Regions from separate parts of the Streptomyces sp. SID5464 genome, predicted to be linked through region 2. Evidence: riboswitches for the same ligand, from Rfam matches in the RefSeq annotation. Region 2 holds a riboswitch; the other holds the start of a gene.

Region 1 (7,810 bases), on a different contig from region 2:
CGGTCGGCGCCCCGGCCCGCGCCGACCCGGCCCTCGGCGAGGCCGCCGGTGCGCACGTCGTGGCCGAGGGCGACCGGGACGCCCAGCCGCTCCGCCAGCAGGTCGCGCAGCGGGACGTCGCGCCAGCCGAGGTTCGCCGCGTAGGCGGCGACGCCCCGCGCCTCGTCGACGATGCCGGGGACGGCCACGCCGGCGGCCGACGCGGGCGTGCCGAAGTGCTCGGTGCCGTACGCGCGCAGCTCGGCGGCGAAGTCGAGGATGCCCGCGACGACGGCCTCCGGCCCCTGCTCGCGTCCGGTGGCCCGGCGGGCCCGGTGCAGCACCTCGCCCCGCGGACCGGCCAGAGCGGCCTTCATCCCGGTGCCGCCCACGTCGAGGGCGATGACATGTCTCACGGAGAACAGTGTGTCCCGGGGACCCGCAAGAGGTCTAGTCCACTCACGTGGTGTAGACCTTGTTCCGAATATCGAAAACTTTCGTTGGCGGCGACGCCAGGGTTGGGGAAGAACAGCGGTGCAGCGGCGGCGGATGGCAGGAACGATCGCGGTGGTGTCCGCACTGGGCATGACGGCGGTCCTCGGCGGCTGCGGCGTCACGGGCGGCTCCGCCGACGTGACCCTGAAGCTGGTCGCCGCCGACTACGGCGACAGTGCGGCCAACAGCTCCCGGAAGTACTGGGACAAGCTGGTCGAGGAGTACGAGGCCGACCACCCCGGCGTGAAGATCGACGTCAGCGTCTACTCCTGGAACGACGTCGACCGCAAGGTCAGGGAGATGGTCGCCGCCGGTGACCCGCCGGACATGGCGCAGATCGGCGCGTACGCCGACTACGCGGCGCAGAACCAGCTCTACAAGGCGGACGACCTGCTCTCCATACCCGTGCAGGCCGACTTCGTCGGGCAGCTGGCCTCCGCGGGACAGGTCAAGGGCGTGCAGTACGGCATGCCGTTCGCCTCCTCCACGCGCGTGCTCTTCTACAACAAGAGCCTCTTCGCCAAGGCCGGCATCACCCCGCCCAAGTCCTGGGACGACCTGGCCGACGACGCCGCGGCACTCAAGGACGAGGGCGTGAAGTACCCCTACGCGCTGCCCCTCGGCCCGGAGGAGGCCCAGGCCGAGACCATGCAGTGGATGCTCAGCGGCGGGGGCGGCTACACCGACACCGTCGGCAGCTACGGCATCGACTCCCCGGAGAACATCGACACCTTCTCCTGGCTGAAAAACGAACTGGTCGGCAAGGACCTGACCGGGCCGGTCGCGCCCGGCGAGCTCAATCGGGCCGCCGCGTTCGCCGCGTTCGCCAAGGGCGAGGTCGGCATGCTCAACGGCCACCCCTCCCTGATGAAGATGGCCGCCAAGCAGGGCGTCGAGTACGGCATGGTGCCGACGCCCGGCAAGGAGGGGGCGAGCAAGTCCACGCTCGGCGTCGCCGACTGGATGACGGCCTTCCGGAAGAACGGCCACCGCGACGAGGTCGGCGACTTCCTCGACTTCGTCTACAGCGAGAAGAACGTGCTGGCCTTCTCCCGCGAGTACGACCTGCTGCCGGTCACCAGCTCCGCGTCCGGGACCATGGCCGCCTCCCGCCGGGACCGGCACCTCAAGCCGTTCCTGGAGGAACTGCTGACCTCCGAGCTCTACCCGGTCGGCAAGACCTCCTGGGCCGACGTCAGCTCCCAGGTCAAGAAGCAGATCGGCAAGGCCGTCGCCCCCACCGGCAGCCCCTCGGGCGTCCTGGGCCACCTCCAGGCGGTGGCGACCCGGGCGGAGAGCGCGGAGTAGTCCCGCTGTCGGTGGCGGGCGTTACGGTGCCTGGCATGGACGAGGACACGGGTGACGAGCGGCTCGGGCGCAGGGAGCGGGACATCCTCGCGCTCGAACGCCGAGGCTTCTCCGGGCCCGGTGCGAAGGAGCGGGCCGTACGGGAGGAGCTGGGCCTCGCCCCCGTGCGCTACTACCAGCTCCTCAACGCCCTGCTGGACGACCCCCGCGCCCTGGCCCACGACCCGGTGACGGTGAACCGGCTGCGGCGGATACGGGAGACGCGCCGGGCGGAGCGTCAGGACTGAGTCAGGACCGCGTCAGGCCTCAGCCGATCCGGTCCGCCAGGTCGCGCAGCAGGCGTACGACGCCCTCCGGGCCGTCCACCACCACGTCCGCCCGCTCCCTCAGCTCGGTCACCTCGTCGCTGCCGCTGCACACCAGCAGGCCCGGGGTGCCGTCCGAGCGGAGCTTGTCGACGGCCGAGTAGGCGGGCAGGTCGCCCAGGTCGTCACCGGCGAAGAGGACCGACCCGGCGCCGATCTCCCGGGCGAACCCGGCCAGGGCGGCGCCCTTGTCCATGCCGGGCGGGCGGAGTTCGAGGACCATGCGGCCGGGCTCGACGATCAGGCCGTGGCGGCCGGCCAGGCCCGCGAGCGGTTCGCGCAGGGAGTCCAGCGTGGCCTGCGGGTCGGCGGCCCGGCGGGTGTGCACGGCCACGGACCGGCCCTTCTCCTCGATCCAGGTCCCCTGCGACGCGCCGAGCCGTTCGAGCAGCTCGGGCAGCTCGGCGCGGACCGCGGCGACGCCGGGATGCGGCTCGGGGGCGCTGACCTCACCGGTCCGGGCGTCCCAGCGCTCGGCGCCGTAGTGGCCGAGGACCACGAGGTGCTCCAGGCCCGGGACGTCCGCGAAGCCGCCGTTGCGCACGGCGACCTCGGCCGGCCGCCCGGTGATCACCGCCACGGCGGCCACCTTCGGCGCGAGCGCGGCCAGCGCGGGTACGGCCCCCGGATGGGCCCGGGCCTTCTCGGGGTCGGCCACGATCGGCGCGAGCGTCCCGTCGAAGTCGAGGCCGATCAACGCCGTACCCGGGCGGGTGAGGAGAGCGTCCAGACCCTCCTGCCCGGCTTTCGTGGCGGGTGCCGGCGTCGGGGAGTCCTGGGAACCGGTCATCGGTGATCAGCCCTTCAACGCGTCGAGCTGGTCCAGGAACCACTGCCCCGGCGGCAGCGCGGTCGCCGCCGCCGCCAGCCGCTTGCTGCGCTCGGCCCGCTCCTCCGGGCGCATCGACAGCGCCTCGTGCAGGGCCACCGCGGTGCCCGTGATGTCGTAGGGGTTCACCGTGATCGCGTCCTCGCCCAGCTCCTCGAACGCCCCGGCCTCCCGGGACAGCACCAGCGCGCAGCCCGCGTCGGAGACGACCGGGACCTCCTTGGCGACGAGGTTCATGCCGTCCCGGATGGGATTGACGAGCGCCACGTCGGCCAGCCGGTACGCGGCCAGGGAGCGGGCGAAGTCGTCCTTGAGGTGCAGGACGACCGGGGTCCAGCCCGGTGTGCCGTACTGCTCGTTGATCTCGTCCGCGAGCCGCCGCACCTCTGCCATGTACTCCCGGTACACCGCGAGGTCCTGCCGCGACGGATACGCGAAGGCCACGTGCACCACGCGCTCGCGCCACTCGGCGTGCGAGTCGAGGAGCCGGCGGTAGGCCAGCAGGCCGCGCACGATGTTCTTCGACAGCTCGGTGCGGTCGACCCGGACGATGGTGCGGCGGTCCTCGCCGATCTCCTCCCGGAGAGCGGCCATCCGCTCCTCGACGTCCGCCTCGTGCGACCGCTTCCGCAGGAAGTCCGCGTCGGCGCCCAGCCCGTGCACGCCGATCCGGGTGCTCCCGAGCCCGCCGGCGAACTGCTCGGCGCACGCGGTGAACGCGTCCGCCCAGCGCTGCGTGAGGAAGCCCAGCCGGTCCGCGCCGAGCATGCCGCGCAGCACCTGCCCGGCCACGTCGTCCGGCAGCATCCGGAAGTACTCGGGCGGCGCCCACGGCGTGTGCGAGAAGTGGCCGATCCTGAGGTCCGGCCGCAGCTCGCGGAGCATGCCCGGCACCAGCGTCAGGTGGTAGTCCTGCACCACCACCGCCGCACCCTGCGCCGCCTCCTCGGCCAGCGCCTCGGCGAACGCCCGGTTGTACGTCTCGTACGACGTCCACTGGCGCCGGAACTCGTCGTCGAAGACCGGCTCCAGGGGCGTCTGGTAGAGCATGTGGTGCACGAACCACAGCACCGAGTTGGCGATGCCGTTGTACGCGTCCGCGTGCACGTCGGCCGGGATGTCCAGCATCCGCACGCCGTCCTCGCCGACGCCCCGCCGGACGGCCTCCCGGTCGCCGTCGGACAGCGCCGAGCACACCCACAGGGCGTCCGCGTCCGAGCCGATCGCGGACAGCCCCGAGACCAGCCCGCCGCCGCCCCGCTTGGCGTTCAGCGAACCGTCCTCGCCCACCGCGTACGAGACCGGACCGCGGTTGGACGCCACCAGGACCTGTGCAGCACCGTACGTCGAAGCCATACGCCTCAACCTAGCCCGGCCCGGAAACGCTCAAACGTACGGCCCTGCCCCACCCGGCCGAAAACGACCCCGGTCAGGCCGCCCTACGCGCCTGGTACTCGGCGATCTCCACCATCGGCGGACGCTCCTCGGTGTCCACGGAGTACGTCCGCGGCTCGAAGCCGTCGCCGCCCCGCTCGAACTGCGTCAGGGACGGCCGGATCAGATGCCCGCGGGCCAGCCGCAGCTGGGCCGTGCGGTAGATCGCGGCGGCCATCCGGCCCAGCGCCTGCCCGTCCTGGTGCCGGTGCTTGCGCACCCCGACGTCCACCTGGGCGAGGGCGTCCAGGCCCACCAGGTGCAGCGCGTCGACCAGCATCCCGAGCTCGACGCCGTACCCGACGGGGAACGGCAGCTGCTCCAGCAGCGAGCGGCGGGCCGCGTACTCGCCGCCCAGCGGCTGCACGAAGCCGGCCAGCTGCGGCCAGTGCATGTTCAGCAGCGGGCGGGCCATCAGCTCCGTGACCCGGCCGCCCTGCCCGGCCGCACCGCCGAGCGGACGGTCGTACATGCCCTTCACCAGGGCGATGTCGGGGTCGGTGAGCAGCGGGCCCACGATCCCGGAGACGAAGTCGGACGAGAAGTCCCTCAGGTCCGCGTCGACGAAGCAGACGATGTCCCCGCGGGTGACGAGCAGCGACCGCCACAGCACCTCGCCCTTGCCGGGCACGGCCGGGATCCCCGGGAGGATCTCGTCGCGGTGCACCACCGTCGCGCCCGCGGCGGCGGCCACCTCCGACGTACGGTCGGTCGAGCCCGAGTCGACGACGACGAGCTCGTCGACGAGCGGCACCTGCCGCATCAGGTCGTGACGGATGACGGCGGCGATGTCACCGACCGTCTCCTCCTCGTTGAGCGCGGGCAGCACCACACTCACCGTCTGGCCCGAGCGCTGCTTGGCGGCCAGGATCTGGTGGAGCGGGCGATCGGTCGCTGACCAGGAACGGGTGCTCAGCCAGCGCTCGACTTCTTCCAGCACCGTGGCGGCTCCTCTGCGTACTCTCGGCGGGACGGACTGTGACCCATCTCGCGGTTCGGACGACTATCTCAACTGTCCTGGTCGTCGGTTACAGTCTTGAACAACGCGGATGACCATCGCATGTCCGGGGTCAGCCGTCGTTTACAACCACATACAGCTCATCCAGAGGGGCAGAGGGAAACGGCCCGATGAAGCCCCGGCAACCCTCCAGCCGATACTCGTAGGTCACTGTCGACCGCTCCGCGAGGCTCCCGGCTCGGGAAGGTGCCAAATCCGTCTCACGGCGAGATGCGTCGTGAGGAAGATGAGGAGAAAGGGCCTCGCCTCACATGGCTGTGCAGACTGTTGCAAGCACCACTGACTCCACCGTAGACCTCGGCCCCGCCGCCGCCCTGAGCTGCCGCGAGTGCGGCCACCGCGTACCCCTCGGCCCGGTCTTCGCGTGCGAGGAGTGTTTCGGCCCGCTGGAGATCGCCTACGACTTCTCGGCCTACGACACCGAGGAACTCCGCAAGCGGATCGAAGCGGGACCCGCGAACATCTGGCGCTACGCCCCGCTGCTGCCGGTCCCGGCCGACGTGGCGACCAAGCCGAACATCAACCCGGGCTGGACCAAGCTCGTCAAGGCCGACAACCTCGCGCGCGAGCTGGGGGTCGACGCCGGCAAGCTCTTCGTCAAGGACGACTCCGGCAACCCGACGCACTCCTTCAAGGACCGGGTCGTCGCCCAGGCCCTGGAGGCCGCCCGCGCCTTCGGCTTCACCACGCTGTCCTGCTCCTCCACCGGCAACCTCGCCGGCGCCGTGGGTGCCGCGGCGGCCCGCGCCGGCTTCCGCTCCTGCGTGTTCATCCCGCACGACCTGGAGCAGGGCAAGGTCGTCATGGCCGCGGTCTACGGCGGTGAGCTCGTCGGCATCCAGGGCAACTACGACGACGTGAACCGCTTCTGCTCCGAGCTGATCGGCGACCCGGCCGGCGAGGGCTGGGGCTTCGTCAACGTCAACCTGCGGCCGTACTACGCCGAGGGCTCCAAGACCCTGGCGTACGAGATCTGCGAGCAGCTGGGCTGGCAGCTGCCCGACCAGATCGTGGTGCCGATCGCCTCCGGCTCGCAGCTGACGAAGATCGACAAGGGTCTGCAGGAGCTGATCAAGCTCGGGCTGGTCGAGGACAAGCCGTACAAGATCTTCGGCGCGCAGGCCGAGGGCTGCTCGCCGGTGTCGACGGCGTTCAAGGCCGGGCACGACGTCGTACGCCCGCAGAAGCCGGACACGATCGCCAAGTCGCTGGCGATCGGCAACCCGGCGGACGGGCCGTACGTGCTGGACATCGCCCGGCGGACGGGCGGTTTCGTGGAGGACGTGACGGACGAGCAGGTCGTTGACGCGATCAAGCTGCTCGCCCGGACCGAGGGTGTCTTCGCGGAGACCGCGGGTGGGGTGACCGTGGGCGTGACCAGGAAGCTGATCGAGAACGGGGTGCTCGACCCCGCCAAGACCACCGTCGTTCTCAACACCGGGGATGGTCTCAAGACGCTGGATGCGGTGGCCGGGACCGGGCTCACCGCGACCATTCGGCCCAACCTGGAGTCGTTCCGGGAAGCCGGTCTGGTCTGACCATCGTTCGCTGCGGGCCGGTGGGGGCTGGTCGCGCCCACGCGGCGCAGCCGCACATCGACCCGGCCCCGCGCCCCTGGGGGCGCGCCCCCAGCCGTAGCTCAATCGAAACCGGAGGTCACATCCCGATGAGCGTCACCGTTCGCATCCCCACCATCCTGCGTACCTACACCGGCGGCCAGGCCGAGGTCGCCGCCGAGGGGGCGACCCTCGGCGAGGTCATCGCCGACCTGGAGAAGAACCACACCGGGATCGCCGCCCGGGTGCTGGACGACCAGGGCAAGCTGCGCCGGTTCGTCAACGTGTACGTCAACGACGACGACGTGCGGTTCGAGCAGGGTCTGGAGACGGCGACTCCGGACGGCGCCGGTGTGTCGATCATCCCCGCCGTCGCCGGTGGCTGAACCGGTCGACCGGCTTGATTGTTACCTTCGGTAACGGCGGTTACTGAGAGTTCAGCGAATTGCCCCCTCCGTGAGAGAAGCGGAGGGGGCAATTCTGTGTGATTGAGCGCGGTACAGTTGGGGAACACGGCGCCGATCCCCTGATCGGGAGCCCTGAATTCCTGCCGCACGCCCGACAAGATGTAGCCAAAGTGTGTGCGTCTTTCGCGGCTTTTGTTCCTTTTGTGTGGCCCGACTTGCCCTGAATTCAGGCGAATTCTCCCCACATTCCGGACCCTGCGCGTCCAGAATTCTCGTCCGATTGACCTGTTGCAGACGGCAGTTGGACAGATACATTCAGCCGCGGTCGACGCGTTCCGGCGCACGCCCCCAACCGTGGGGGGTGAGGTCTGACCCGGGTCCGCGAAGTGTGGATCTGTGCAAGGGCCAGTAATAGGGGA
Region 2 (7,810 bases):
TGAACACGAACGAGCCGCTGCGTCCGTCGGACGTCGCGGTCGGCTCGCTGACCTTCGCCAAGCCCGAGGGCCTGGAGGAGCACGACCACGAGTTCCAGAACGAGATCGCCAAGGCCGCCCTGATGATCGTCCGGATCCAGCCGGAGAACATCAAGGACAAGCGCGAGCTCGAGTGGTCGCACGAGGGCATCGTCGCGTACTCGAAGATCTGCACCCACGTCGGTTGCCCGATCTCCCTGTACGAGCAGCAGACGCACCACGTGCTCTGCCCCTGCCACCAGTCCACCTTCGACCTCTCCGACGGTGCCCGAGTGATCTTCGGTCCCGCTGGTCACGCCCTGCCGCAGCTCCGCATCGGCGTGAACGACGAGGGCTACCTCGAGGCGCTCGGCGACTTCGAAGAGCCCGTCGGCCCTGCTTTCTGGGAGCGCGGATGAGCACTGCACAGACACGCCGCAAGGCGCCCGCCGGAGAGCGGGTCGCCGACTGGGCCGACGGCCGCCTGGGGATCTACTCCCTGGCCAAGGCCAACATGCGCAAGATCTTCCCGGACCACTGGTCCTTCATGCTGGGTGAGATCTGCCTCTACAGCTTCATCATCATCATCCTCACGGGTGTGTACCTGACGCTGTTCTTCCACCCGTCGATGAACGAGGTGGAGTACCACGGCAGTTACGTCCCGCTCCAGGGGCAGCTGATGTCGGAGGCGTTCGCCTCCACGCTGGACATCAGCTTCGACGTGCGCGGCGGTCTGCTCATCCGGCAGATCCACCACTGGGCGGCGATCATCTTCCTCGCCGGCATGTTCGTGCACATGATGCGCGTCTTCTTCACCGGCGCGTTCCGCAAGCCGCGCGAGATCAACTGGCTGTTCGGCTTCCTGCTGTTCGTCCTGGGCATGTTCACCGGTTTCACCGGCTACTCGCTCCCGGACGACCTGCTCTCCGGCACCGGTGTCCGCTTCACGCAGGGCGCGATCCTGTCCGTGCCGATCGTCGGCACGTACATCTCGATGTTCCTGTTCGGCGGGGAGTTCCCGGGCACCGACTTCGTCGCCCGGTTCTACTCGATCCACATCCTGCTGCTGCCGGGCATCATGCTCGGGCTCGTGGTCGGTCACCTGATCCTGGTCTTCTACCACAAGCACACGCAGTTCGCGGGTCCCGGCCGGACCAACAAGAACGTCGTCGGCATGCCGCTGCTGCCGGTCTACATGGCCAAGGCCGGGGGCTTCTTCTTCCTGGTCTTCGGTGTCATCGCGGCCCTCGCCGGCATCGCGACCGTCAACCCGATCTGGGTCCTGGGCCCCTACCGGCCCGACCAGGTGTCGACCGGAGCACAGCCCGACTGGTACATGGGCTTCGCCGAGGGTCTGGTCCGGGCGATGCCGGGCTGGGAGATCAACTTCTGGGGTCACACGCTCGTCCTCGGCGTGTTCATCCCGCTGGTCCTCTTCGGCCTGTTCCTCGGGATCATCGCCCTCTACCCGTTCATCGAGTCGTGGGTCACCGGGGACAAGCGCGAGCACCACATCCTGGACCGGCCGCGCAACGCCCCGACGCGCACCGCCTTCGGTGTCGCGTGGGTCACCGGCTACATGATCATGCTGATCGGCGGTGGCAACGACATCGTCGCCACCCACTTCCACCTGTCGATCAACGCGGTCACCTGGTTCGTCCGGATCGGGTTCTTCGCCGGGCCGGCCATCGCGTTCATCATCACCAAGCGCATCTGCCTCGGCCTCCAGCGCCGGGACAAGGAGAAGGTGCTGCACGGCCGCGAGTCGGGCATCATCAAGCGCCTGCCGCACGGTGAGTTCATCGAGGTGCACGAGCCGCTCAGCCAGGAGCAGATGTACACGCTCACGGCACACGAGCAGTACCAGCCGGTCGAGATCGGTCCGACGGTGGACGAGAACGGTGTCGAGCGCAAGGTGAAGGGCTCCGAGAAGCTCCGCGCCAAGCTCAGCGAGTCCTACTACGGCGAGGGAGCACAGATCCCGAAGCCGACCGTCGAGGAGTACCGGGAGATCACGAGCGGCCACGGCCACCACTGATCACTGCTTCGCCACGCCACGCGAAGGGCCCCGTCCGGTGTTCGGACGGGGCCCTTCGCCGTGTCCCGTGGCTGGATAGGGTGGACCTCGTTGAGACTCTCGTCCCGTAGTGCGGGACGCCTGACCCTGGAGCGGCTTATGAGCGCTGTGACCCCCGCTGGAGGCGACACCGCGGCGGGCCGCTCCTGGCCCCTGCTGTTGAACGGTCTGCTGGACCGCCGGGACCTGACCGCCGACGACACCGCGTGGGCGATGGACCTGATCATGCGCGGCGAGGCGACGGACGCCCAGATCGCCGGACTCGTGGTGGCGCTGCGGGCCAAGGGCGAGACCGTCGAGGAGATCGCCGGATTCGTCCGTGCCATGTACGAGCACGCCAACGTGATCGAGGTGCCGGGCCCGGCCGTCGACATCGTCGGCACGGGCGGCGACGGGGCGAAGACCGTCAACATCTCCACGATGTCGGCGATCGTCATCGCCGGCACCGGTGCGAAGGTCGTCAAGCACGGCAACCGCGCGGCGTCGTCGGCGTCCGGGGCGTCGGACGTGCTGGAGAAGCTCGGCGTCAATCTGGAGCTGCCGACGCACCGGGTGGCCCAGGTCGCCGAGGAGGCCGGGATCACCTTCTGCTTCGCGGCGAAGTTCCACCCGGCGATGCGCCACGCGGGCGCGGCACGCGGCCAGTTGGGCATCCGGACGATCTTCAACGTCCTCGGTCCGCTGACCAACCCCGCGAAGGTGCGGGCCCAGGCCGTCGGTGTCGCGGACCCGCGCATGGCACCGATCGTCGCGGGCGTCTTCGCCGAGCGCGGCCACTCGTCCCTGGTCTTCCGGGGTGACGACGGCCTCGACGAACTGACCACCACCGCCACGTCCAGAGTGTGGGTCGTCCGCGACGGCAAGGTGACCGAGGAGGCCTTCGACCCGCGCGACGTGGGCCTCGAACTCGTCCCCGTGGAGGCCCTGCGCGGGGCGGACGCCTCCTACAACGCGGAGGTCGCCCGCCGTCTGCTGGACGGCGAGACGGGCCCGGTCCGCGACGCGGTCCTGCTGAACTCGGCGGCGGCCCTGGTGGCCCTCGAACCCGGCCCGGGGACGCTCGCCGAGCAGATCCGCGCCGGCATGGCGAAGGCGGCCGCATCGATCGACTCCGGGGCCGCCAAGCGGACCCTGGAGCGGTGGGTGGCGGCGAGCAACGCGTAGCGCGGGGTGTCCCGCAATCCGGACGCGGGTTGCGGGACCTCGATCATTCCCGTACGTTCCTGCACAGGTCATGAGTGACAGTCATGAGGCCCCGGCCGACTGTCCGGCAACCCTCCGTCCGTGGCGGGGTGCCCCGGGTGAAGACCAGGCCGTAGGCAGCGAGGTCTACGGCAAGCGCGGACCCCTCACGAAACCAGGGGTCCTGGTCGTCGAGGAGTCTTCCGTGAGCAAGCGAATGCGCTAGGGCCGCAGAGCCCCGCCTCCGCACACCCTCTTTCTCTCCACCCCAGGTCTCTCACGGGAGTCAGCCATGTCCGTCTCCACCGTTGCCACCGCCCCGTCCATTTGTGCACCGCTGCCCGTTCTGGGACGGGATGTCACCGTTCCGCTCGTGACCGGCGGCGAGGTCACCTACGCCGCGCTCGACTACGCCGCCAGCGCCCCCGCGCTCCAGCGGGTCTGGGACGACGTCGCCGCCTACGCGCCGTACTACGGCAGCGTCCACCGCGGCGCCGGGTACCTCTCCCAGCTGTCGACCGACCTGTTCGAGAACGCCCGCCGGACGGTCGCGGAGTTCCTCGGCTGCCGGGACGACGACCAGGTCGTCTTCACCCGGTCCACCACCGACTCCCTCAACCTCCTCGCCGCCGCGCTCCCGGCCGGCTGCCAGGTCTTCGTCTTCGAGACCGAGCACCACGCCTCCCTGCTGCCCTGGCGCGACGCCCGCGTCACGTACCTCGACGCCCCGCGCAGCCCCCGCCAGGCCGTCGAGACCCTTAAGCGGGCCCTCGCCGACCGCGAGCCCCACGGGCCGGCCCTCGTCTGCGTCACCGGCGCCTCGAACGTCACCGGCGAGCTGTGGCCCGTTCGGGAACTCGCGGCGGCAGCGCACGCCCACGGCGCCCGGATCGTGCTCGACGCCGCCCAGCTGGCCCCGCACCACCCCGTGTCCGCCCGGGACCTCGACGTCGACTGGGTCGCCTTCTCCGGGCACAAGCTGTACGCGCCCTTCGGCTCCGGCGTGCTGGCCGGGCGGGCCGACTGGCTGCGCGAGGCCGACCCGTACCTCGCGGGCGGCGGCGCCAGCCGCAAGGTCACCCGGCGCACGGACGGGGGAGTGGACGTCGAGTGGCACGAGAGCGCCGCCCGTCACGAGGCCGGATCGCCCAACGTCATCGGCGCCTACGCCGTGGCCTCCGCCTGCAAGGCGCTGACGGAGGCGGGCTTCGACACCCTCGTCGCCCGCGAGCAGTACCTGGTGGGGAAGGTGCGGGACGGGCTCGCCGACGTCCCTCAGGTGCGGTTCCTGTCCCTGTTCGGGGACGACGCCCCGCGCGTCGGTGTGCTCTCCTTCGTCGTCGAGGGCTGGAACAGCTCGCACTTCGCCGCCGCGCTCTCCGCCGAGTACGGCATCGGCGTGCGGGACGGGCTGTTCTGCGCCCATCCGCTGGTGCGCACGCTGCTCGGCAACGACCCGCAGACGCAGGGCGAGTGCGGTTCACCGGAGGCGGCTCCCGGCGAGAAGTCCCTCAACGCCATCCGCGTGAGCTTCGGTGCGGGCACGCCGGACGAGCACGTGGAGCGGTTCGTGCGGGCCGTGAAGGAGCTCGTGACGGACGGGGCGCGGTGGAACTACCGCACGGAGGACGGGCGTTGCGTGCCGGACAGGTCCGCCTGAACGGCCTGGGAGGCCTCGGAGACCACGGGTAGCCGCGTACCGAGGACGATCATCCGCAGGGCGCGTTCCGTGGCGTCGGTGAGCAGTTCGCTCGCGCGGAGCAGCGCCTCGGCCAGCTCCATCGGGGCGGGCAGGATGCCGTGGCAGGCATCCACGCCCGGCACCTGGTGCGCGCCCTCGCCGAGCGTGCCGGCCAGGGCCAGGACCGGGCGGCCGTGGAGCTTGGCCCGGCGGGCCACCTCGGCGGGCACCTTGCCGCGCGGCGTCTGGTGGTCCAGGGCGCCCTCGGCGGTGACGACCAGATCGGCGCGGGCCAGCCGGGCGTCCAGGTCGAGGTGGTCCAGCAGCACGTCGAAGCGGGGGAGGAGGCGGGCGCCGAGGGCGGCGAGGCCGGCGCCCAGGCCGCCGGAGGCTCCGGTTCCGGGACCGTACCGGAGGTTGGTGTCCGGGACGGCGACGTCGCGGGTGAGGACGAAGGCCCAGTTCTCCAGTCCGGCCGACAGCTGCTCGACCTGCTCGGGCGTCGCGCCCTTCTGCGGCCCGAAGACCCGGGCCACGCCCCGTTCGCCGCACAGCACGTTGTACGGGTTGCAGGCGACGAGCAGCTCCACGTCCGCCAGCCGTGCGTCCAGGCCCCTCGGGTCGACGCGGTGCAGCCGGGTCAGCTCCCGGCCGCCGACGGGGAGTTCCTCGCCCTGTTCGTCCAGCAGCCGGGCCCCGAGCGCCTGGAGCGCGCCCGCGCCGCCGTCGGAGGTGCCCGAGTCGCCGCAGCCGACGAGGATCCGCCGGACGCCCCGGTCGAGCGCGGAGCGGATCAGCTCGCCGACGCCGTAGGTGGTGGTGGCGCCCGGGTCGCGCAGGTCGCGCGGGACGAGGGAGAGACCCGCGACCGCCGCCATCTCCACCACGGAGGTGTCGCCGTCGCCCAGGAGGGCGAAGTGGGCGGCGATGGTCTCCCCGACCGGGCCGGTCGCGGGCACGGTGACGACCTTGCCCGCGGTCGCGGCGGCCAGGGCGACGGCCGTGCCCTCACCGCCGTCCACCAGCGGGACGAGGTCGAGCTCGGCGTCGGGCAGGACACGGCGTACGCCGGCCGCGATGGCGTCGGCGGCGGCCTCCGCGGACAGGGACTCCTTGAAGCCGCTGGGGGCTACGACGACACGGTTCAGCATGGAGGGCTCCTTAACGGGTGACGGACACGCCGAGCAGCGGCCACACCGCGACGGCGAAGAGCAGGACGAGAGCGGCGGTCAGGGGGGCCAGGAAGGCGGACAGCCGCAGCAGGTCGCGCGGGGCGTAGGTGGGGGTGCCGGGGAGCTGCGAGAAGAGCGTGACCGGCTTGGCGGAGGCGGGCAGCGTGTGGCAGAAGCCGGCGGCGGCGGTGGAGGCGAGCGCGGCGGTGACCGGGTTGACCCCGACGCCGACGGAGGCGGCCACGACGAGCGGGACCAGGACCGAGGAGCGGGCCGAGCGGGACTGGAGGACCAGGTGGGCCGCCGTGCTGACGGCGACCACGATCGCCAGGAACACCACCGGGGCCTCGTTCGTCGGCAGCCCGGAGACCAGCCACTTCGCCGCTCCGGAGTCGGCGAGCGCGACACCCATCGCCATCGTCGCCGCCATGAACAGCAGCAGCGACCAGGGGACGGTCTTCAGCGCGTCCTTCAGGCGTACGGTGCCCAGGGCGGGCGAGGAGGCCACGACCGCGCCGATCAGCGCCACGATCGCGGGCGGCAGGCGGTGCAGCGGCTCGCTGCACCACAGCAGCACGACCGTGGCGAGCAGCAGGGCACAGCGCTTCTCGGCCGACGTCCAGGGGCCGGCGACCGCCTGCTCACTGTGCTGCTGGATCTGCTCGGCGGTGATGTGCACGGCTCCGCGCCGGTCCTCGCGGCGGGTCATGGTCAGCAGCACCAGCTCGGCGGCCAGATGGGACGACACCACGGCCAGTGGAAGGCCCAGCAGCAGCCACTCGGTGAAGCCGATGTGCTCCCCGGTCGCCTCGAACAGCACCGACACGGTGATCAGATGCGCGCCCGCCCCGATCAGGGTCGCCACCGCCGACAGCAGGATCACCGTCGGGAACAGCAGCGCCAGCATCACGACCAGTCGTTTCCGGTCGGCGAGGACCTTGGCGAGGGCCAGGAACACCGGCAGTGCGAGCGCCGCCCGGCCGGAGGTGGCCGGGACCGCGAACGCCGTGACGACCAGGGCGGCCGTCGTCAGGTGCACGAGTTGCCGCACGGTGCGCGCGCCGCTGACCAGGAAGACCGCCGCCCGGCCGGCGAGCCCGGTCCGGGCGACCGCCGCCGCCAGCACGAACGCGCAGATCAGCAGCCACACCGTGGAGTCACCGAGGGTGCCGAACAGGGTGTCGTTGCTGATCACACCCGTCACCGTGAGGGCCAGCGCGGCACCCAGCGCGATGTACGTGTCGTCGATCGACGTCCCGATCCACGCACAGGTCGCCAGGACGAACACGACGAGGGTGAAGCGGGCGTCGCCGCCGAGCCCCGGGAAGTTCGAGGGGACCGCCAGCAGGGCGCACAGCGACAGCGCCACGCACAGGGCGGTGAGAGCTCGTGGGTTCCATGTCACGTCATCGAGGGTTCATCCGGGCGGTGAGCCGTCGATGAGCCGAACATGAAAGGAACTTCACCCGGTGGGGAGCCGGTACCCCATCCCGCGCACGGTCTCCACCCGCTCCGCGCCCAGCTTCTTGCGCAGCGTCCGGACGTAGACGTCCACGATGTTGGAACCGGGGTCGAAGTCGTAGCCCCACACGTGGGACAGGATCTGCTCGCGGGACAGCACCTGTCCCGGATGCCGCAGGAACAGCTCCAGCAGCACGAACTCACGTGCCGTCAGGTCGA

What was found. Region 2 has a riboswitch for S-adenosylmethionine ahead of GTY47_RS19540 (aminotransferase class V-fold PLP-dependent enzyme). Riboswitches for the same ligand answer to the same signal wherever they lie in the genome.
Region 1: it holds a riboswitch for S-adenosylmethionine, as region 2 does, so the genes downstream of both, thrC (threonine synthase) here and GTY47_RS19540 (aminotransferase class V-fold PLP-dependent enzyme) in region 2, are expected to answer to the same signal.

What each region holds. Positions count from the first base shown of each region.
Region 1 is NZ_WWIQ01000010.1:380,059-387,868, reverse strand. Features, by position in the region: gene GTY47_RS11800 (ROK family protein) at 1-395, opposite strand, end outside; gene GTY47_RS11795 (extracellular solute-binding protein) at 529-1,782, shown strand; gene GTY47_RS11790 (DUF3263 domain-containing protein) at 1,818-2,069, shown strand; gene otsB (trehalose-phosphatase) at 2,089-2,937, opposite strand; gene GTY47_RS11780 (trehalose-6-phosphate synthase) at 2,944-4,332, opposite strand; gene GTY47_RS11775 (glucosyl-3-phosphoglycerate synthase) at 4,406-5,350, opposite strand; SAM riboswitch class I at 5,506-5,661, shown strand; gene thrC (threonine synthase) at 5,680-6,966, shown strand; gene GTY47_RS11765 (ubiquitin-like small modifier protein 1) at 7,095-7,370, shown strand.
Region 2 is NZ_WWIQ01000034.1:4,937-12,746, forward strand. Features, by position in the region: gene GTY47_RS19525 (Rieske 2Fe-2S domain-containing protein) at 1-437, shown strand, start outside; gene GTY47_RS19530 (cytochrome bc complex cytochrome b subunit) at 434-2,056, shown strand; gene trpD (anthranilate phosphoribosyltransferase) at 2,195-3,259, shown strand; SAM riboswitch class IV at 3,326-3,442, shown strand; gene GTY47_RS19540 (aminotransferase class V-fold PLP-dependent enzyme) at 3,570-4,937, shown strand; gene GTY47_RS19545 (glycerate kinase) at 4,892-6,109, opposite strand; gene GTY47_RS19550 (SLC13 family permease) at 6,120-7,535, opposite strand; gene GTY47_RS19555 (response regulator transcription factor) at 7,593-7,810, opposite strand, start outside.